2 regions of the Bacillus sp. HSf4 genome follow, and region 2 is predicted to be linked to the other one. Evidence: riboswitches for the same ligand, from Rfam matches in the RefSeq annotation. Region 2 holds a riboswitch; the other holds the start of a gene.
What was found. A riboswitch is a leader RNA that binds a small molecule or an ion and turns the genes downstream of it on or off. The one in region 2 is predicted to bind glycine.

Region 1 (11,248 bases), 1.7 Mb from region 2:
AAAAGCAAAATGTCTCAGACATGATTGACCGTTTAGTCGAAAAAGGGCTGAAGGCGTTGGAAGAATTCCGCCGCTTGGACCAGGAGAAAATCGACGCCATCGTCAAGCAGATGGCGCTTGCCGGGCTTGATCAGCATATGCCCCTCGCAAAGCTCGCTGTAGAGGAAACAAAACGCGGGGTATACGAAGATAAAATCATCAAAAACATGTTTGCCACAGAATATGTCTATCACAATATCAAATCCAATCAAACGGTCGGCATCATCAACGAGGATGAACATGAGGGCGTCATCGAAATCGCCGAGCCTGTCGGTATCGTTGCAGGGGTGACACCTGTGACAAACCCTACATCGACCACGATGTTCAAATCCCTGATATCAATGAAAACAAGAAACCCAATTATATTCGCCTTCCATCCATCCGCACAAACGTGCAGCAGTGAAGCGGCAAAAATCCTCAGAGATGCGGCGGTCAAAGCGGGGGCTCCCGAACACTGCATTCAGTGGATTGAAACCCCTTCACTTGAAGCAACCCGGGCTTTAATGACCCATCCGAAAGTATCTTTGATCCTTGCCACAGGCGGCGCCGGCATGGTGAAGGCCGCTTACAGCTCAGGAAAACCCGCCCTTGGCGTCGGACCGGGAAATGTACCGTGCTATATCGAGAAATCTGCAAACATCAAGCAAGCCGTCAATGATCTGATTTTATCGAAAACCTTCGACAACGGCATGATTTGCGCATCAGAACAGGCCGTCATCATCGATAAAAACATTTATTCAGACGTCAAAGCCGAAATGACGATAAACAACTGCTATTTCTTAAATGAAAACGAAAAAACAAAGGTAGAAAAATTGGTGATCAATGAAAATACGTGTGCCGTCAATGCTGATATCGTCGGTATGCCCGCATGCAAAATTGCCGAAATGGCAGGCATCAAGGTTCCTGAAGGCACGAAAATCCTCATTGCCGAGCTGAAAGGTGTCGGACCGCAATACCCGCTTTCAAGAGAAAAATTAAGTCCGGTTTTGGCCTGCTACAAAGTGAACGGACTCCAGGAAGGCTTAAAACGGGCTGAAGAAATGCTGGAGTTCGGCGGTATCGGCCACTCTGCGGTGATTCACACAACAGATCAAGACGCGATCGAGCAATTCGGCCTGAGGATGAAAGCGGGACGGATCATCGTCAATGCCCCGTCTTCCCAGGGAGCGATCGGCGATATTTACAACGCTTATATGCCTTCCTTGACACTCGGCTGCGGGACGTACGGAGGGAACGCTGTATCGACAAACGTTGGTGCCGTTCACTTGATCAATACGAAAAAAGTGGCAAAAAGGAATGTTAACATGCAATGGTTTAAAGTGCCGCCGAAAATTTACTTTGAAAAAAACGCAACACAATATTTAGCGAAAATGCCGAACATCTCAAAAGCGTTCATTGTGACAGACCCGGGAATGGTGAAGCTGGGCTATGTCGACCGCGTCCTTCACTACTTAAGGAAACGCCCGGACTACGTTCATTGCGAAATTTTCTCCGATGTAGAACCTGATCCATCTATTGAAACGGTCATGAACGGCGTCGACATGATGGCTAAATTCGAGCCTGATGTCATTATCGCTCTTGGCGGAGGTTCTGCGATGGATGCCGCAAAAGGAATGTGGATGTTCTATGAGCACCCTGACGCGAAATTCTTTGAATTAAAACAAAAATTCCTGGACATCCGCAAGCGCATCGCCAAATATCCGAAATTGGGCGATAAAGCACAGTTCGTGGCGATCCCGACAACATCAGGAACCGGCTCTGAAGTCACCTCATTCTCCGTTATTACAGATAAGGAGGCCAATACGAAATATCCGCTCGCTGATTATGAATTGACGCCTGACGTAGCGATCATCGATCCGCAGTTTGTCATGACGGTGCCGAAGCACATTACAGCGGACACAGGGATGGACGTCCTGACACACGCGATTGAATCGTATGTATCCTGCATGGCCAACGACTATACCGACGGCTTGGCGATGAAAGCCATCGAGCTGATATTCGAATACCTGCCGAAGGCGTACAAAAACGGCAGTGACGAACTGGCGCGCGAAAAAGTGCATAATGCATCAACCATTGCCGGAATGGCTTTCTCCAACGCCTTCTTAGGCATCAACCACAGCCTGGCCCATAAGCTTGGAGCTGAATTCCATATTGCCCATGGACGCGCCAACGCCGTGCTTCTGCCGCATGTCATCCGCTACAATGCGACAAAACCGAAGAAATTCACGGCATTTCCGAAATACAGCCATTTTGTAGCCGATAAGCGCTATGCGGAAATTGCCAGAATGCTGGGCTTGCCGGCCAAAACGACTGAAGAAGGCGTCGAAAGCCTTGTTCAAGCGATCATCGCTCTTGCCAAAGAGCTCGATATCCCAATGAGCCTGAAATATAACGGCATAGACGCAGTAGAATTTGAAAGCAAAGTCGACACCTTGGCAGATCGCGCCTTTGAAGACCAATGCACAACAGCCAATCCGAAGCTTCCATTGGTGTCTGAGCTGGCTGAGATTTACCGTTCTGCTTATCAAGGAATTTAATTATCAATTCGAAGCCATTCTTTTAGGGGATGGCTTTTGTTTTTTTAGCCATGAATAATTTTGTATTTCTTTTACAACATATAATTATTCTTTGTTTTTTGGGAGGAATATTCTTGGATTTACATTTCATCTGGAAAGCTGTTGTCATTGTTATAGGAGGAGTACTCATTTTACGGTTACCTGGCAGAAAATCTATTTCACAGCTTACTGTTGCACATACTGTCATCATGATAGCTGTCGGTTCATTAATTATGCAACCAGTTAATGATGGAAATATTCGGATTACCTTGATTGTTACATTCTTAATGATTCTCACTCTTCTTTTGATTGAGTATCTTACTTTGAAATTTGATGCTTTAGAGAGCTTTATTTATGGAAAATCAGTTCCAATCGTCGAGGGTGGTCAAATTCAAATCAATCATATAAAAAAATGCGCTTAACTGTAGATATGCTTGAAGTAAGATTGAGACAACAAAATATTCAATCATTCAAGGATTTACAATGAGCGACACTCGAATCCAACGGTCAGTTAGGATACATGTTAAAGCCGAATAAGCAATATGCGACTAAAGAAGATATTCAACAGTTGAAATCACTGCTTGAAATGAATCTCAAGCAAACTCGTATGGACACCCCGGCACCGCAAGCAAACTCCTCAGACAACATTTTTACGAAAATTAAAGACCCTACACATTCCAAAAAGCATCCAAAAGGATTGAAATGAGGCTGTCTATGAAGTATAGCATTTTTTTTAATATTCTTGGCAAATGGATATTATGTGGAGGCATCATTGGCGGTATTGTCGGATCAGTGACAGCCTTCCTGCTTGAAGCAAACGACTACCTGGGTGAAGTCAGAGAGCAAAATGACTGGCTCATCTACCTTCTGCCGCTTGGAGGACTTGTCATTGGCTACATATACATGAAATATGGAAAAGTAGTCTTAAATAACACCTTACATGACACGGCCCAATTAAATAATCTTGTCATTGATGCTGTTAATGGAAACAAAAAAGTTCCGAAGAGAATGGGGCCTATTGTCTATTTCGGAACTTTTATCACGGTTTTTTTCGGCGGATCGACCGGAAGAGAAGGGGCAGCTGTCCAAATGGGAGGCAGCGTCGCGGAAATGATCAACAAGTTGTTTAAGGTCCGTTTGGCAGAAACTAAAATTTTCATTATGAGCGGTATTAGCGCCGGATTTGGTGCTGCATTTGGCGCACCCATGACCGGGGCTGTATTTGGAATGGAGATGACCGCTTTAGGAAAGCTGAAATTTGAAGCGCTTGTCCCTTGTGTTGTAGCTAGTTTCACCGGTCACTATATCACGACTGCAGCTTGGGGAGTGAAACATGAAGAATTTATGATCCATGCTCTGCCTGAGTTATCTTTCATTACGTTTGTAAAAATTCTTCTTGTTTCTGTTATATTCAGTCTATTAAGCGTCTCATATTGCCAATTGAGACACGGCATACAAATATACAGCGAGAGAGTGTTTAAGAAAAACCATATGATAAGAGCCTTTGTTGGCGGTATTATCATCGTATGTTTATTTTTATTGGCTGGTTCACAAGATTACAATGGACGGGGTTTGAACATGTTGGAGCAGGCTTTTCAAGAAGATGTACCTCCTTTTGCCTTCCTGGCCAAGCTCATTTTTACAGCCATTACTTTGGGGACAGGCTTTGTAGGCGGTGAGGCGATACCATTATTTTTCATGGGAGCAACACTAGGGAACACCCTGCACTCCTTTTTCCATTTACCTCTCTCATTTTTAGCAGCGTTGGGACTGATTGCAGCGTTTTCCGGCGGTGCGAATACCCCTATCTCCGCATTCTTGCTGGCATTGGAAATGTTTGATGGAAAAGGAGCAGAGTACTTTTTTATCGCTTGTCTGCTCAGCTATATATTTTCCGGTCATCACGGACTATGGCCGTCTCAAAAAATATATGAACCAAAGAGCCGGTTATACAGCGTAATGAACGGAGAAACGATCGAACATGTTGAGAAAAAGAAAAAGTCTTAGAAGCTGTCCATTCTTTTAGTGGGTGGCTTTTTCTTGCTATGAGAAGACGGGTGCATTTTCAAGTAGCAGTCTTCATTCTCATCTCCACCCGCTGATACCCTGGCTATAAAGGAGGCTCAACATTCTAAACCATCCATAAAAAAGCCAAAAGAATAAAGTGCTTCTTTTCCCTTGACAAAAAATATATATTATTTAATAATCTATATATAATTAGAATTATTACAGAAAAATAAATTCTATTATTTTATTTTTCTATAACACATTTAGGAGGAATTTACGCATGTCTTTAATCGGAAAAGAAGTAAAACCATTCGCAGCAAAAGCTTACAAAAACGGTGAGTTCATCGATGTAACAAATGAGGACCTGAAAGGCCAATGGAGCATTTTCTGCTTCTATCCAGCTGATTTCTCTTTCGTCTGCCCGACTGAGCTTGAAGATCTGCAAAACGAATACGCTGCTCTAAAAGAGCTTGGTGTTGAAGTATACTCTGTTTCTACAGATACGCACTTCGTACACAAAGGCTGGCACGACAGCTCAGAAAAAATCGGCAAAATTACTTATGCGATGATCGGCGACCCGTCTCAAACGATCTCCCGCAACTTTGAAGTACTTAACGAAGAAGAAGGTCTTGCTGACCGCGGAACATTCATCATCGATCCGGACGGCGTCATCCAAGCCGTTGAAATCAACGCCGGCGGTATCGGCCGTGATGCAAGCATCCTGATCAACAAAGTAAAAGCGGCTCAATACGTCCGCCAAAACCCAGGCGAAGTTTGCCCGGCTAAATGGGAAGAAGGTTCTGAAACCCTGACACCAAGCCTTGACCTCGTAGGCAAAATCTAAGGAGTGCATTCAATTGGTACTTGAAGCAAATATCAAAGCACAACTAAACCAATACATGCAGATGATTGAAAATGACATCGTCCTTAAAGTCAGTGCAGGCGATGACAGTGTCTCTAAGGATATGCTGGCTCTTGTAGAAGAGCTGGCTTCCATGTCATCCAAAATCACTGTTGAAAAGGCGCAGCTCGACAGAACGCCAAGCTTCAGCGTCAATCGCGCCGGAGAGGAAACAGGCGTGACATTCGCCGGCGTTCCGCTCGGACACGAATTCACATCTTTGGTGCTGGCACTCTTGCAAGTGAGCGGCAGACCGCCAAAAGTCGATCAAAAAATCATCGATCAAATCAAGAACATCAGCGGCGAATTCCGCTTCGAATCTTATATCAGCCTCACATGCCACAACTGCCCTGATGTTGTACAAGCATTGAACATGATGAGTGTGCTCAACCCGAACATCACACACACGATGATTGACGGTGCGGCATACAAATCAGAAGTTGAGAGCAAAAACATCATGGCGGTGCCGACCGTATACTTGAACGGCGAATCCTTTGGCAGCGGCCGAATGACACTTGAAGAAATTCTTGCGAAGATGGGCAGCGGCACAGATGCGTCTGAGCTTTCTGATAAAGATCCGTTCGATGTCCTCGTTGTCGGCGGCGGACCTGCCGGTGCAAGCGCAGCGATCTATGCGGCGCGCAAAGGCATCCGCACGGGAATCGTTGCCGAACGCTTCGGCGGCCAAGTCCTTGACACGATGAGCATCGAAAACTTTATCAGCGTGAAGCGCACCGAAGGCCCTAAGCTTGCGGCAAGCCTTGAAGAACATGTGAAGGATTATGATATCGACGTCATGAACCTGCAACGCGCAAAAGGTCTCGAGAAAAAAGATCTGTTTGAACTTGAACTGGAAAACGGCGCTGTTCTGAAAAGCAAAACCGTCATCCTTTCAACAGGGGCCCGCTGGCGCAATATCGGCGTACCTGGTGAACAAGAGTTCAAAAACAAAGGTGTCGCATATTGCCCGCACTGTGACGGTCCACTGTTTGAAGGCAAAGACGTAGCCGTTATCGGCGGCGGCAACTCCGGAATCGAAGCAGCGATTGACCTTGCAGGCATCGTCAACCATGTGACTGTTCTTGAGTTCGCGCCGGAGCTGAAAGCGGACGAAGTTCTGCAAAAACGTCTCTACAGCCTCCCTAATGTAACTGTCGTGAAAAACGCGCAAACAAAAGAAATCACAGGCGACGAAAACGTTAACGGCATCACTTACGTTGACCGTGAAACAGGAGCAGAAAAACACGTCGAACTCCAAGGCGTCTTCGTCCAAATCGGCCTTGTGCCAAACACAGAATGGCTGCCGGAAACCGTCGAGCGTAACCGCATCGGCGAAATCGCAGTCGATAAACGCGGCGAAACAACCATTCCTGGATTGTTCGCTGCAGGAGACTGCACAGACGGACCATATAACCAAATTATTATTTCAATGGGATCGGGGGCAAATGCCGCATTAGGGGCGTTTGATTATTTGATCTGGAACTAACACGAAAGGCGCTATGCTGCTTAAACGGCAGTATGGCGCTTTTTTATGTTATAACCCATATAAATAGGACTTCACATCATGGCCGACAAACGCTTTCCATATGATCAAATTGTACGGATAGGACCAAGCGGGATATTGCGATTGTCCATTCATGTATGAATTGTATTCCATGACTCCATTCCTCTCGTTCTCATGTCTGCATTAAATATAAACCTATAAAAGGAAACGGTTAATCAAAAATAAAGACGGCATACTGCATGCAGTACACCGTCTTTTTCAAGAGATTTAATTTGACTCATCATGTTCTTTTTGTCCTGTTTTTTTTCATCCAAAATAAAATAAACAATACAATAAACCATAGAGGAGTCAGCAGCAAGGCCGAGCGAGTCGCATCCGCATACAGCATAATCATGAGAATGACCGCAAACATCGCCAGGACAACATAATTGATAAACGGCGCGAATGGCGCTTTGAATGTTGATGCTGCGTGTAAGTGCGGACGGGTTTTCCTGTATCTGATATGGCTGACAAGAATCACACCCCACACCCATATGAAACAAATCGCGCTGATGGTTGTCACGATCCCAAAGGCTTGTTCCGGTATCAGTTTGCTTAATAGCGCTCCTGCTGACAGGACAATGGTTGATACCCATAACGCGTGACTCGGCACATGGTTTTTATTCAGCTTCGCAAAATTGGCCGGGCCCTGTTTCGTTTTACTTAAATTGTACAGAATCCGGCTTGTTGAAAACATCCCGCTGTTACAAGCAGACGCGGCTGACGTTAATACAACAAAATTAATGATTCCCGCGGCAAGCGGGATGCCGACTAAGCTGAAGGTTTTCACAAAAGGACTTTCCGCTGCATTCAGTTCCATCCAAGGGTTAATACATAATAAGACGATAAGCGCGCCGACGTAGAAAAATAAAATCCGTAAAGGAATTTTATTAATAGCCGATGGAATATTTTTTTTCGGGTTCGACGTTTCCGCCGCCGATACACCTACTAATTCCACACCGACATATGCAAAGATCACCATTTGAAAAGAAAGCAAAAAGCCTGAAAATCCGTTTGGAAACAAACCGCCATGCGCCCAAAGGTTGGTAACCGAAACCGTTCCTGTATGCGTCTTAAACCCGATCACCAGCAAAATAACACCGATGACAATTAACGCAAGAATCGTGATCACCTTTATTAAAGCGAACCAAAATTCCAATTCTCCAAAAAGCTTGACAGTCAACAGATTGAGCCCTAATAAAATGAGTAAACAGATAAGTGCAGGGACCCACTGCGGAATATCAAACCAATATTTCACATAGACACCGACGGCAATCACATCCGCCATAGCCGTCATAATCCAGCAAAACCAATAGGTCCACCCGGTGACAAACGCCGCACGCGGCCCCAGATACTCCTCGGCAATATCGGTTAACGATTGATAACCCGCTTTAGATAACAGCAATTCTCCCAGCGCCCGCATCACGAAAAAAAGCGCAATACCTACAATGAAATACGCAAAGATGATAGAAGGACCCGCCAATTGAATCGCCTTACCGGAGCCTAAAAACAACCCGGTGCCAATCGTCCCGCCAATAGCGATAAGCTGTACGTGCCGATTGGATAAGTCCCTCTTTAATTCCCGCTGTTCCACATCAAACTCCTCCTTACCTCTCTAGTGAACGACGAGCAGTAAAAAAGCCCATAAAAAAAGAGATTGGATGTCCTCCAATCTCGCGGTCATAAGAATATCAAAATATATTTGTGCCGCTGACAATCATCAGCACGACAAATACATATTCGGTACTCTTCTGTCCTTTTGCCTGAGATTGTGAACCCTTCGGCGCCGCAGAATTCCGCGGTCTCTCCAGAAGCTGCTCCTGCTGTAGTGCGACCCACAGCAATCATAGCTTGCATGTATTGAGTTTTTCGATAGAGATAATTACTATCGGATAACTTTTAATTTTAATAGAGGTTGAGTGATTTGTCAATGGTTCTATTTATAGTTAACGCTAGTATTCTTAAACTCACCTATACTAGCGACAATATTTTCCTCCCATTTCTGAGAACGAGACAATGCTGGGATAGAAAGAAATCAATTCCATGAAAGTGATCAAGCCAAAGCCGGGGTACTCTGAAATGCGGTGTCTGATTAATGTTAAAGAAGCCTTCTCAAGCCTTCTCAAGCTTTCTCTCCGCTCATCTCAGCGCCTCTTTCCCTCGTTTTGATTGTCTCAAAAAGGAGTTATGCGGTACTATCATATAAAGGTCAATTATTTAAAAATAATGTCATACTTTTAAAATCACCTTATCATGCAAATGCTCGTACATAGGGGGACAGCTCCTATTCTAAAAAGGGGATGGACGATTTTGGAAACCAAATATTTAGATTTACTCGCACAAAAATACGATTGTGAAGCAAAAGTGGTAACGGAAATCATTAATTTGAAAGCGATACTGAACCTGCCGAAAGGCACCGAGCATTTTGTCAGTGATTTGCACGGGGAATACCAGGCATTCCAGCACGTGCTGCGGAATGGTTCAGGAAGAGTAAAAGAGAAGATACGCGATATTTTCAGCGGTGTCATTTATGATAGAGAAATTGATGAATTAGCAGCATTAGTGTATTATCCGGAAGACAAACTGAAGTTAATAAAACATAATTACGATACGCAAGCATCGTTAAACGATTGGTATAAAGAAACGATTAATCGAATGATTAAGCTCGTATCTTATTGCTCTTCCAAGTATACCCGCTCCAAATTACGCAAAGCACTGCCCTCTCAGTTTGCTTATATTACGGAGGAGCTGCTGTATAAAACAGAAGAAGCTGCCAACAAAGAACAGTATTACTCCAAAATCGTAGATCAGATCATTGCGCTTGGCCAAGCTGATAAGCTGATCACCGGTCTTGCATATAGCACGCAGCGATTGGTTGTCGACCATCTGCATGTTGTCGGCGATATTTACGACCGCGGACCGCAGCCGGATCAGATTATGGAAGAACTGATCAACTATCATTCAGTCGATATTCAGTGGGGAAATCACGATGTCCTTTGGATAGGCGCTTATTCAGGCTCTAAAGTATGCCTGGCAAATATTATCCGCATCTGTGCCCGCTATGACAACTTGGATATTATTGAAGACGTGTACGGCATCAATCTGAGACCGCTCTTGAACCTTGCCGAAAAATATTACGATGATAACCCATCTTTCCGTCCGAAAGCAGACGAAAACAGACCGGAAGATGAGATTAAGCAAATCACAAAAATTCATCAAGCGATTGCGATGATCCAATTCAAGCTTGAAAGCCCGATTATCAAGAGACGGCCGAACTTTAATATGGAGAAACGGCTGTTACTGGAAAAGATTGATTATGCCCGAAATGAAATCACGCTGAACGGAAAAACATATCAACTGGAAAACACCTGCTTTGCGACGGTTAATCCGGAACAGCCAGATGAGCTATTAAAGGAAGAAGCGGAAGTCATGGACAAGCTGCTGTTCTCTGTCCAGCATTCCGAAAAGTTGGGCCGCCATATGAATTTTATGATGAAAAAAGGCAGCCTTTATTTAAAATATAACGGCAACCTGTTGATTCACGGCTGTATTCCTGTAGACGAAAACGGCCATATGGAAGAGATGATGATTGAGGACAGAGCCTATGCGGGCCGTGAGCTGCTCGATGTATTTGAACGATTCTTGCGGGAAGCGTTTGCCCACCCGGAAGAAACCGATGATCTGGCGACAGATATGGTCTGGTATTTATGGACAGGCGAGCACTCCTCCCTTTTTGGAAAACGCGCTATGACGACCTTTGAGCGGTATTTCATTAAAGAGAAGGAAACACATAAAGAGAAGAAAAACCCGTATTACTATTTGCGTGAAGACGAGGCAACCTGCCGAAACATCCTGAAAGAATTCGGCCTCAACCCGGATCATGGCCATATCATCAACGGCCATACACCGGTAAAAGAAATCGAAGGAGAAGATCCGATCAAAGCAAACGGAAAAATGATCGTCATCGACGGCGGCTTCTCCAAAGCCTACCAATCGACAACAGGTATCGCCGGCTACACGCTGTTATACAACTCCTACGGCATGCAGCTCGTCGCCCATAAACACTTTAATTCCAAGGCGGAAGTGCTGAGCACCGGAACTGATGTCTTAACGGTGAAGCGATTAGTGGATAAAGAGCTTGAGCGGAAGAAAGTAAAGGAAACGAATGTTGGTGAGGAACTCTTGAAGGAAGTAGCTATTTTG
Region 2 (11,248 bases):
ATCAGATAACGTTTTCACAGAGTTATCTCTTATAGTTCCATTCATCTGTCACATATTTCGTCCGGGCAAGTTCCTCGACAAATTCGGTTTCTTCCCGTGAGAGTTCATAGGGCTCCAAATGGATGTTCAGCCCTTTTTCAAACCCTGTTTTAAACGCAGCGCTCGCTTCTTCAATCGTCACCCGTTTGGCCGCGAGCTCATTAATGGCGACCGCCTTCTCCTTAAAGCTTCGCTGCATGCGCTCTCTGATGCGGTCGTTTTTGTAAATGAACAAATCAAACAGCTTGTCTTCATCAAGATCAAGGAGAATCGACCCGTGCTGAAGAATGACCCCTTTTTGTCTCGTCTGGGCGCTTCCGGCAACCTTTCTGCCCTCGACGACGAGCTCATACCAGGAAGGCGCGTCAAAACATACGGATGACCGCGGGCTTTTGAGGCTCTGCTTTTCTTTCTCTGTTCTCGGGATAGCGAAATACGCGTCAAGCCCCAGCTCCCTGAATCCTTGAAGGATGCCCTCAGAAATAACCCTGTAGGCTTCCGTCACCGTCTTCGGCATTTCCGGATGTTCTTCAGAGACGATGACACTATATGTAAGCTCTTGATCGTGGAGAACACCCCTTCCTCCCGTCGGCCTTCTGACAAAACCTAAACCGTGTCTTTTGACGGCTTCGAGGTCGACTTCCTTTTCAATGTTTTGAAAATAGCCGACCGATAGCGTTGGCGGATTCCATCCGTAAAAGCGGATGGTCGGCGGAATTTTCTGCTCGCTGTGCCAATAAAGCAGCGCCTCGTCAAGTGCCATATTATAAGCGGGGTCTTGTCGCCCCGAATCGATAAAACACCAAGTTTCCTTTTCCATCAACACATACCCTCTTTTTCTTTGGTATAAAATAAGTCTACCATTCCCTTTGAAAATTGAAAATAAATTCAGCTTAATCAGATGACAGATTTCTGTGCCTTTACTATAATAGTAGTTGTCTTACATATCGAAAAATCCCGCTTACAGGGATGATGGAAAAAGGAGTCGGATCAGATTGTCTACCAGCAGTATTATCATTCTCATCATTTGCGCCGCGCTCATTGTCTATGCGGTCGTTTCATACATCTATCAGCAGCGGATTATGAAAACCTTGACAGAAGAAGAATTCAGGGCCGGTTACCGGAAGGCGCAGCTCATTGATGTGCGTGAACCGAACGAATATGAAGGCGGTCACATTTTAGGGGCACGAAACATACCGCTCTCACAGATGAAACAGCGAAAAGCTGAAATCCGCCCTGACAAACCCGTTTATCTATACTGCCAAAACAATGTCAGAAGCGGGCGCGCCGCACAGATGCTGCGCAAGCACGGCTGTCAGGAAATCTACAACCTGAAGGGCGGCTTCAAAAAGTGGAGCGGAAAAATTAAAGCAAAAAAATAATGAAGCGAGCTGTCCCTTTAGACAGCAGACTGCACAAAATCCTAAAGCTTAAACGTTTTAGGATTTTGTTATGTTTATTCACCCGGCTTGGCCCTTTTAAAATACCGGGAACACAGCTTTTTTACGCAGAGAAAAAGCCGGCGCAACCGCCGGCTTCTGCATTATTTCTTCAGATCTTCAATTGAATTGACATCTTTCATATATGTTGGAACGACTAGGCCGAGTTTGACTCCGGTCATGCTTGTTCCGATGTCTTCAAACTTGCCTTCATATTTTTCCGCATATGTTTTGTGTGTTTTCGGCAGCCATGCAGCTGTTGAAGCATCGATGCTTCCGTTTGCGATTCCAGTCCACATCGGGCCGGCTTCCACTTGGCTGAGTGTGACGTCATAACCCAGATCTTCAAGAACTTTCGCGACTACATTTGTGCTGGCGATTTCACTGTCCCATGCGACATAGCCAAGCTTAATTTTTTCGCCGTCGGCTTTCTCAACGCCTTTTGTCCATTTTTCAACGAGATCTTGATGTTTTTTCACGAAATCAGCTGCAGCGTCTGCAGGTTTTTTGCCTTCCTGGATGGCAAGCATCACTTCACCCATGTCATCTTCCGTCCAGCTGAATTGGCTTAACAGCTTGTTTGCGCCTGGGTGATCGTCTTTAAATCCTTTGCGTGTTACGGTATGGATTTCTTCGGCATCACCGTATGAACCTTTAGGGTCTTTTAAATATTTAAGATCATATTTTGCGAACATCCAATGCGGTGTCCATCCCGTAATGATAATCGGTTCTTTTTTGTCGTACGCTTTTTTGAGGGCGGCTGTCATCGCCGAGCTTGATCCAGATGTTACCGTCCATTTGCTCAGATCATAGTCTTTCACCGCTTTATCCGTCGCAGTCATGATGCCTGCACCCGGATCAATACCGGTAATTTTATGATCGACCTGCTCACCTACTGAAGCATTTTCATTATTGCTGCTTCCGCAAGCGGCCAGCCCTAATGTCAGAGCAGCCGCGGCGCCGATTCCGGCCATCTTTTTCCACATTATGCATTCCCCCCGTTTTTTTTCAGTTTTATATTTTGTGTAACCCGGTCAAGTACGATTGCGATAATGACAATCGCAAGGCCGGTTTCAACACCAGTTCCCGTTTTCAGCTGTGTCACTGCGCGGTAGACTTCTTCTCCGAGTCCTGGCGCGCCCACCATTGAGGCGATGACAACCATTGATAAGGCAAGCATGATGCTTTGGTTGATACCCGCAAGGATCGTTTTTGTCGCCAGCGGCAGCTGAACCTTAAAGAGCCTTTGGCTTGTCGTCGACCCGAATGCTTCCGTTGCTTCGATCAAATCCTCAGGCACCTGCTGAATGCCCAGGATCGTCATCCGGATGGTTGGAGGCATCGCAAAAATAACGGAAGCCACAACACCCGGAACAACCCCGATATTGAAGAAGAAAATGGCCGGAAGCAGATAAACGAACGCCGGCATCGTCTGCATTAAATCAAGGATAGGCGTAACGATTCTTTGGACCGTTTTCTTTTGAGATCCCCAAATGCCGACGGGAATCCCGATAATGACGGAAATCAAAACGGATGTGACGACGAGCGCCAATGTCTCAAGCATCGCGTCCCAATACCCGAGATAATCGATAATTAAAAATCCGATCAATGTGAAAAGTGCGATTCCTCTTTTGCTGATCAGCCAAACGAGCGCGGCAAATATGACGGTCAAAATGACCGGCGGAATCATGCCGAGCCCTTGAACAATCGAATCAACAAACGTTTCCAGCCCGTTGGCGATTCCGTCGAACACGCCTCCGAACGACATGGTCAGCCAGTCGACGAACTGATCGATCCAATCGGCCAAAGGAATGCGGGGAAGCGAGGATAGTGTAAACATCTTATCTCACCTCCTGGATGACAGCTTCTGTTTCTTCAGCTGCTTGATGATCTGCGTTGATATATTGGTCATTACCGGCGAGGGCCCCGATCAGAGCGCCTTTAACGATAATGCCTTTCATCCGCTCATTTTCATCGACAACAGCGATTGGAATGCTGGCGTCTGAAACCATTTCAAAAATGTCAGTGAGGACGACATCATGTTGAACCGTCCTTATGTCTTTTGAAATGACCGTTTCCAGAGGCTGGCCTTTTTCAGCCGCTTTCTTGGCAGTCTCCGCATCAATTGTGCCAAGGAGCCTGCTGTGCTTATCAACCGCGTAAATGGATGAAATCCCCAGGTTTTTCATCAGCGTCAATGCAACACGGGGACCTTTATCAACGGGCACGGTTTCCGCGCGCTTCATAATGTGGCCGGCCGTCAGCACTTTGGATAAATCAACATCCTCAACGAATTTTTCAACATATTCGTTCGATGGATTCATCAGGATTTCTTCCGGCGTGCCGATTTGCACGATGTTCCCGTCCTTCATCAGCGCGATGCGGTCGCCGATTCGCAATGCTTCATCGAGATCGTGCGTGATGAAAATAATCGTTTTACCTACAGATTCATGCAAATCCAAGAGTTCATCCTGCATATCTTTGCGGATCAGCGGATCAAGAGCGCTGAATGCTTCATCCATCAGCAGAATATCGGGATCATTCGTTAATGCGCGGGCAAGTCCGACGCGCTGCTGCATCCCGCCGCTCAGCTGATCCGGATATTGGTGTTCATATCCTTCAAGACCGACAAGCTGTAATGATTCAAGCGCTTTTGCCTGGCGTTTCGCTTTGTCTACCCCCTGAAGCTCCAAACCATACTCCGTATTTTCCAGAATGGTTCTGTGCGGAAAGAGGGCGAATTTTTGGAAGACCATGCTGATTTTTTTCCGGCGGACTTCCCGAAGCTGGTCTTTGGACATATTTGTTATCATGTCACCATCTATGTACACATTTCCGGCAGTCGGTTCAATTAGGCGGTTTAACATCCGCACCAAAGTTGATTTACCGCTCCCTGATAGACCCATGATGACAAATATCTCACCATCGTACACGCTGAAATCTGCTTGGTTCACACCAACGGTTGCCCCGGTTTCTTTTAAGATTTCTTTTTTGCTTTTGCCGGCGGCAAGCAGCTGCAGCGCTTTTTTTGTCTGTTTTCCGAAAACCTTTGATACTTTTTCGACTTTTATTTTAATCGGTTTATCATCTAAATTCATATTTCTCCTCCCGTTCTAAGCAATCTTATATACCGTAACACTTATGTAACATATCAGACAAACGGCATATTCTCTTTAATTTTGTATCATACCTTCATATATCTCGCTGTCCCCCTGTAACCTTGCGAATGCTTCTAAATGCTCCGGTATCCTCTTTTATTAAGGTAAATTAAACCATTACCTTATGAAAAACCCTTGAAACTATCACGTTTTTAAAGATAATTATCATTTTTCATTTTAATTTACTCGTTTTTACTATTCCAGAAAGGTAAAATCCTGTTGGACCGCTATAGAATCCGCTTACAAATATAAAAAAAGCGGCGAGATCAACTCGCCGCTTTTTGGTCAGTTCTTTTGAAAGCGAAGCACGGGCTGGCGTGCCGCTTTTGTCTCGTCCATTCGCTTAACAACGGTTTTGTGGGGGGCTTCCTGAACGATTTCAGGGTTTTCCTCCGCTTCTGTTGCAATCTGGATCATCGTTTCGATAAACGCATCGAGCGTTTCTTTTGACTCCGTTTCCGTCGGCTCAATCATGATGCATTCTTCAACATTGAGCGGAAAGTATATGGTCGGCGGATGGAAGCCGAAATCCAAGAGGCGCTTGGCGATATCAAGCGTTCTGACACCGAGCTTTTTCTGACGTCTGCCTGACAGCACAAATTCGTGTTTGCAGTGGCGGTCAAACGGGAGATCGTAATGTGATGCAAGCTTTCTCATCATATAGTTCGCATTCAACACCGCATTTTCCGTGACCTCTTTCAGCCCGTCGGGACCCATGGAACGAATATACGTATAGGCTCTCAGATTAATGCCGAAATTTCCGTAGTACGGCTTGACTCTGCCGATTGACTGCGGGCGGTCATAGTCAAATGTATAACGGCCGTCCTTTTTGACTAAAACAGGCTTCGGCAGATAAGGAATCAGCTCTTTTTTAACGCCTACCGGTCCTGAGCCCGGTCCTCCTCCTCCGTGGGGGCCTGTAAAGGTTTTATGGAGGTTTAAATGCACGACGTCAAATCCCATGTCGCCGGGCCTTGCTTTGCTGAGCACGGCGTTTAAGTTGGCACCGTCATAATACAGCTTCCCTCCGGCTTGGTGAACGATTTCAGCCATCTCTAAAATATGTTCCTCAAAAAGGCCGAGTGTGTTCGGATTGGTCAACATCAATGCTGCCGTCTCTTCGTTTACAACCCGCTTTAAATCGTCAAGATCGACAAGCCCGTCGGCGTTTGATTTGACCGTAACCGTTTCAAAGCCGGCAACCGTTGCCGATGCAGGATTTGTGCCGTGGGCCGAGTCGGGTACGATGACCTTTGTCCTTTTATGATCGCCGTTTGCCTCATGAAAAGCGCGGATCATCATCAGCCCCGTCCACTCTCCGTGTGCGCCGGCCGCCGGCTGCAGTGTGACTTCGTCCATGCCTGTAATCTCTTCCAAATGCCCGCTCAAATCGTAGAGCAGCTCGAGCGCCCCCTGGACGGTCCGTTCATCCTGAAGCGGATGGATCGAAGAAAAACCGGGAATTCTCGCGATTTTTTCGTTCAGCTTCGGATTGTACTTCATCGTGCAGGAACCGAGCGGGTAAAAGCCCGAATCCACGCCGTGGTTGCGCTTTGATAAAGCGGTGTAATGGCGCATAATATCAAGCTCAGACACTTCCGGAAGCTCGGCCGGCTCTTCTCTGAGATAGGCATCATCAAGGAGGTCTGATACATCTGTTTCAGGGACGTCCAGCTCAGGCAGGCTATAGCCGATCCGGCCTTCTTTTGACACTTCAAAAATAAGCGATTGATCGTGATTATTCATGGCGATCCCCCAATTCGTTCATGAGTGTATCGATTTCTTCTTTCGTTCTGAGCTCTGTGACGGCAATCAGCATGTGCTGCTTTAAATCCGGGTATGCAGCGCCGAGATCGAAGCCTCCGATGATCTCTTTTTCAAGCAGGCGTTCATTCGCTTCTGAGACGGGCTCATTCAGCCTGATGACAAACTCGTTAAACATCGGCCCTTCAAATGCGACTGTAAGTCCCGCCCGTTTGGCAGCTTCTTTGGCGTACGCCGCTTTTTGCATGTTCTGCCAGGCGATTTCCCTGACACCCTGTTTGCCGAGCGCCGTCATGGCGACGGAAGCGGCAAGCGCGTTGAGCGCCTGGTTGGAGCAGATATTCGATGTCGCTTTATCGCGCCTGATATGCTGCTCTCTCGCCTGAAGGGTTAAAACGAAGCCTCGCTTGCCGTTTTCATCTTCCGTCTGGCCGACAAGACGGCCCGGAACCTTTCTCATCAGCTTTTTCGTGACAGCGAAAAAGCCGCAGTGCGGTCCTCCGAAAGCGGCCGGAATCCCGAATGGCTGGGCATCCCCGACGACGATGTCGGCACCGAATGCTCCGGGCGGCGTTAAAAGCCCGAGAGCGAGCGGATTGGCGGAGACAATAAACATGCATTTTCCTTTGTGGGCGATCGGCTCAATGTCTTTTAACGGTTCAATCCGGCCGAAAAAGTTTGGATACTGCACGACCACGGCAGCGGTTTCTTCACAAACTGCAGCATCAAGGGCTTCAAGATCTGCCATGCCATTTTTCGCAGGCACTTCAAGCACATCGATGTACTGTCCTTTTGCATATGTCTTTAAAACGTCGCGCGATTCGGGGTGAACGGTTTCGGAAACGACGATCTTTTTCTTTTTCGTATGCCCTGAAGCCAGCATCGCGGCTTCCGCCAATGCTGTTCCTCCGTCATACATCGATGAATTGCTGATATCCATTCCGGTCAATTCGCAGATCATCGTCTGAAACTCGAAAATCGCCTGAAGCTCCCCTTGAGAAATCTCCGGCTGATACGGTGTATAAGCCGTATAAAATTCAGACCGGGAAATCACATGGTCGACAATCACCGGCTGGTAATGATCGTAGACGCCGGCGCCCAAAAATGAAGCGTATGCGCCTGTGTCTTTATTTTTGGCCGCGAGCTTGACGAGTTCTTTCGTCAGCTCTGTTTCGGACTTCGCCCTTTTGATTTGATATTCGCCTTTAAATCTGACGCTTTCCGGAATGTCAGAGAATAAATCGTCGATCTTTTCGACTCCAATGGCTTCGAGCATCTCTTTTTTATCCTGATCTGTCGCTGGAAGGTAGCGGTGCTTCATCTTCAGTCTCCTTTCATGATCATGGCAAACTTATGGCTGCCGTTTATAAAAGGGGGTTTTGACAACTTTTGCTTTCAGCCGCTTTTTTCTGATTTCCACTTCGACTTCGGTGCCGATTGCGGCGGCTTCTTTTTTCAGCAAGGCGAGACCGACGTTTTTTTTCAAAGTCGGCGACTGTGTTCCCGTTGTCACTTCACCGGCTTTTTCACCCTGGTAATAAACGGCGTATCCGTGTCTCGGAATCCCTTTATCAATCATTTCAAGACCGACGAGCTTTCTGTCCGGCCCGTTTTCTTTCTGGGCTGCCAAAGCGGATTTTCCGAAGAAATCAGCTTCTTTATTCGTTTTGACGGCAAAGCCGATCCCCGCTTCAACCGGAGTGATCTCTTTTGTAAGCTCCTGTCCGTATAATGGCAGCTTCGCTTCAAAGCGGAGGGTGTCTCTCGCGCCGAGGCCGCACGGCACAAGTCCCTCTTCCTTGCCCTTTTCTAAAAGAAGCTGCCAAATGTATGCGGCATCCTCATCTCGGCAGTAGATTTCAAAACCGTCCTCACCTGTATAGCCCGTTCTGGAGACAAGCGCCCGCACGGTGCCGATCGCTGTTTCATCACGGAAGGTAAACGGCGTTAACGCGGAGAGGTCAATGTCTGTTACTTGTTTTAAAATTCGTTCGGCTTTCGGTCCTTGAAGGGCAAGCAAAGATATATCGTCAGACAGATTGTTGATCACAACATCGCCTTCGGCATGCCTGTTCATCCAATCGATATCCTTGTCGATATTAGCCGCATTGATCACCAATAGATAGCGATTGGGTCCTTTTTGATAAACCAAGAGATCGTCAATCGTTCCGCCGTCTTCATAGCACATGGCCGTATATTGCGCCCCGCCTTCAGTCAGTGCGGAAACATCATTGGTCAAAAGCCTTTGCAAAAACGGAAGGCTGCCGGTTCCTGAGACTTCGACTTCCCCCATATGTGAAACATCAAACAGCCCCGCATTCGTCCTCACCGCTTCATGCTCTTCTTTAATCGATGAAAACTGAACAGGCAGCTCCCAGCCGCCAAAGTCAATCGTTTTCCCGCCATACTCCTTATAAAGATCAAATAAAGGCGTTCGTTTAAGCATTCTGCTTCCCCCTTCGATTTCAATCTAAACCAAGTTTGCCAATCATCAGAAAACGCGAAAGATTCCGTCATCAAATCCCGTTTGACGGCACAAAAAAGGACAGAGAACCCCCTTAGTCAGTTCGGAGGTTCTCTGTCCTGGCACCTGAAAGTTTACTTTGCTAAAAAACGCAAAGATGTCCCCTTTGGTGGTTTGCTAAACATGAAGATGATACAAACTCTCTCCAGAGTTGCGTCAAGCAAGAGTTCTTTTGCCTGAGAGATTCGCTATTTTTTGAGCTTGCTCCTTCGGCGCCGTCGGTTACGTTCCCCTTCGGTCTCTCCCCTTGCTCTCATTCGCTCATATTCATTTCTTTTCATGGACATACTAGATAAAGCTCACGATATTTTCGCTGATGATCTACAAATATCCTACCATCATCAAAGCGTTTGGGCAATAGAAAAAACCATTAACATTTTATTATTTTTTGTTTTCAATGTTCGTTTTTTATTGATTTCTGTATGAAATCATCTTTAAACAGAAAAGATTTTCTAAAAAAAGAGAACATTTATCTGATTTAGTATCGAGGAAAGGCGGCGTTACGATGAAACCAGACATTCATTTTGACAATGAATGGCCCGAACAGTTCAAAAAACATCTTCAGGAAGACGGACCTTGGGCGAATTGGGAGCTTTACCAGCTTTCCTGCGAGGTGCAAAAAAGGCTGGCGATTCCAACCTTTGAAGGACTGCAGGCTCCGTTTCATCTGCCTGATTTCACCCCGCTTCCCCATCAGCTTGAAGTCGCCCAGAAAGTGGTGGAGGAGATGAACGGAAAAGCCATTTTAGCCGATGAAGTGGGCCTCGGCAAGACGGTTGAAGCCGGGCTGATATTAAAAGAATACATGATTCGGGGGCTGGCAAAAAAAATTTTGATCCTTGTCCCCGCTTCCTTAGTGTCTCAATGGGTGAAAGAGCTGCGCGAAAAATTTCTGATCCCGGCCGTAGAACAGAAAAAAAGCTATGTATGGGAGCAGTGCGATGTTGTCGTCTCCTCTCTTGATACGGCCAAACGGTCACCGCACAGAGAAACCGTTTTGTCGATTCAATATGATGTCGTTATCATCGATGAAGCTCACAAACTGAAAAACAATAAAACCAAAAACTACGAGTTCGTCCGCAATCTCAAGAAAAAATATTGCCTGATGCTGACGGCGACACCGATCCAAAACAAGATTGACGAAATATTCAACCTCGTCTCCCTGTTAAAACCCGGCCATTTAGGCAATGAGAGCAATTTCAACAAAGACTATTCAAAGCAGATCAATTCAAAAGAAACGCATGAGCGCTTAAAATCGCTGATCAACAAAGTGATGATCAGGAACAGACGGCAGGATACGGGCATCACGTGGACAAAACGCCATGTCGAAACCGTACCTATCTCGTTTTCACCGACTGAGCAGGCTTTATATGACGAGATTCGAAAGCTGAAAAAAGACCATCTGCATTCATCAAGCATGTTTTCCATCATGACCTTGGAGCGGGAATGCTGTTCAAGCAGAGAAGCGGTCTACATGACGCTGAAAAACATGCTTGACAAAAAAGACAGAGAAGCGCCTGTTATCGGAGAGCCTGCGATTCATCATCTGATCGACAAAGTAAATGAAGTGGCGCAGAACTCCAAAGCCATGAAAGTCGTCGAGCTCATCCAGGAGCTCGATGACAAAGTCATTATTTTCACAGAGTACAGAGCAACGCAAATCTATCTGCAATGGTTCCTCCAGCAAAACGGCATCACCTCTGTACCGTTCAGAGGCGGTTTTAAAAGAGGGAAAAAAGACTGGATGAAAGAGCTCTTCCGCGGCAGAGTGCAAGTATTGATCGCAACTGAAGCGGGCGGTGAAGGGATCAACCTGCAATTTTGCAACAAAATTATCAATTATGACCTGCCGTGGAATCCCATGCGCCTTGAGCAAAGAATCGGACGGATTCACCGCCTCGGCCAGGAACGGGACGTCTACATTTATAATATGGCAACAAAGCATACGGTCGAAGAACATATCTTAAAACTGCTCTATGAAAAAATTCACCTGTTCGAAAAAGTAGTCGGGGACTTGGATGATATTTTAACAAAAATAGAGGTCGGCAATTTTGAAGAGCATCTGCACGACATCCTTTTTTATTCGGCTACTGACGATGAAATGAAGATCAAGATGGAAAACCTGGCGTCATTCATTTCCTATGGAAATGACGCGGCAGGAAGCCATAAACAGATTGGAGGCTGACAGATGCGTCAGGAAGAAATACACCGCTTTTTGGAACGCTTTTTCACGGCAAACGGATGTGATATCACCGACAAAAGCGACGGCCATTTAACCGTACAGCTGACGCCCGAAGTCGATAAACAAATCATGAACAGGCCGT

Region 1: linked by a shared signal. The riboswitch ahead of P3X63_RS22260 (amino acid permease) and the one ahead of gcvT (glycine cleavage system aminomethyltransferase GcvT) in region 2 are both predicted to bind glycine.

What each region holds. Positions count from the first base shown of each region.
Region 1 is NZ_CP120679.1:4,330,855-4,342,102, forward strand. Features, by position in the region: gene adhE (bifunctional acetaldehyde-CoA/alcohol dehydrogenase) at 1-2,576, shown strand, start outside; gene P3X63_RS22235 (DUF421 domain-containing protein) at 2,690-3,016, shown strand; gene P3X63_RS22240 (voltage-gated chloride channel family protein) at 3,309-4,601, shown strand; gene ahpC (alkyl hydroperoxide reductase subunit C) at 4,882-5,445, shown strand; gene ahpF (alkyl hydroperoxide reductase subunit F) at 5,459-6,988, shown strand; gene P3X63_RS22255 (hypothetical protein) at 7,037-7,159, opposite strand; gene P3X63_RS22260 (amino acid permease) at 7,287-8,639, opposite strand; glycine riboswitch at 8,787-8,866, opposite strand; gene fbp (fructose-1,6-bisphosphatase) at 9,356-11,248, shown strand, end outside.
Region 2 is NZ_CP120679.1:2,614,528-2,625,775, forward strand. Features, by position in the region: gene P3X63_RS13495 (lipoate--protein ligase family protein) at 23-859, opposite strand; gene P3X63_RS13500 (rhodanese-like domain-containing protein) at 1,035-1,421, shown strand; gene P3X63_RS13505 (glycine betaine ABC transporter substrate-binding protein) at 1,583-2,464, opposite strand; gene opuAB (glycine/proline betaine ABC transporter permease subunit OpuAB) at 2,464-3,318, opposite strand; gene opuAA (glycine/proline betaine ABC transporter ATP-binding protein OpuAA) at 3,320-4,576, opposite strand; gene gcvPB (aminomethyl-transferring glycine dehydrogenase subunit GcvPB) at 4,922-6,382, opposite strand; gene gcvPA (aminomethyl-transferring glycine dehydrogenase subunit GcvPA) at 6,375-7,721, opposite strand; gene gcvT (glycine cleavage system aminomethyltransferase GcvT) at 7,752-8,846, opposite strand; glycine riboswitch at 9,079-9,181, opposite strand; gene P3X63_RS13535 (DEAD/DEAH box helicase) at 9,430-11,109, shown strand; gene P3X63_RS13540 (YqhG family protein) at 11,113-11,248, shown strand, end outside.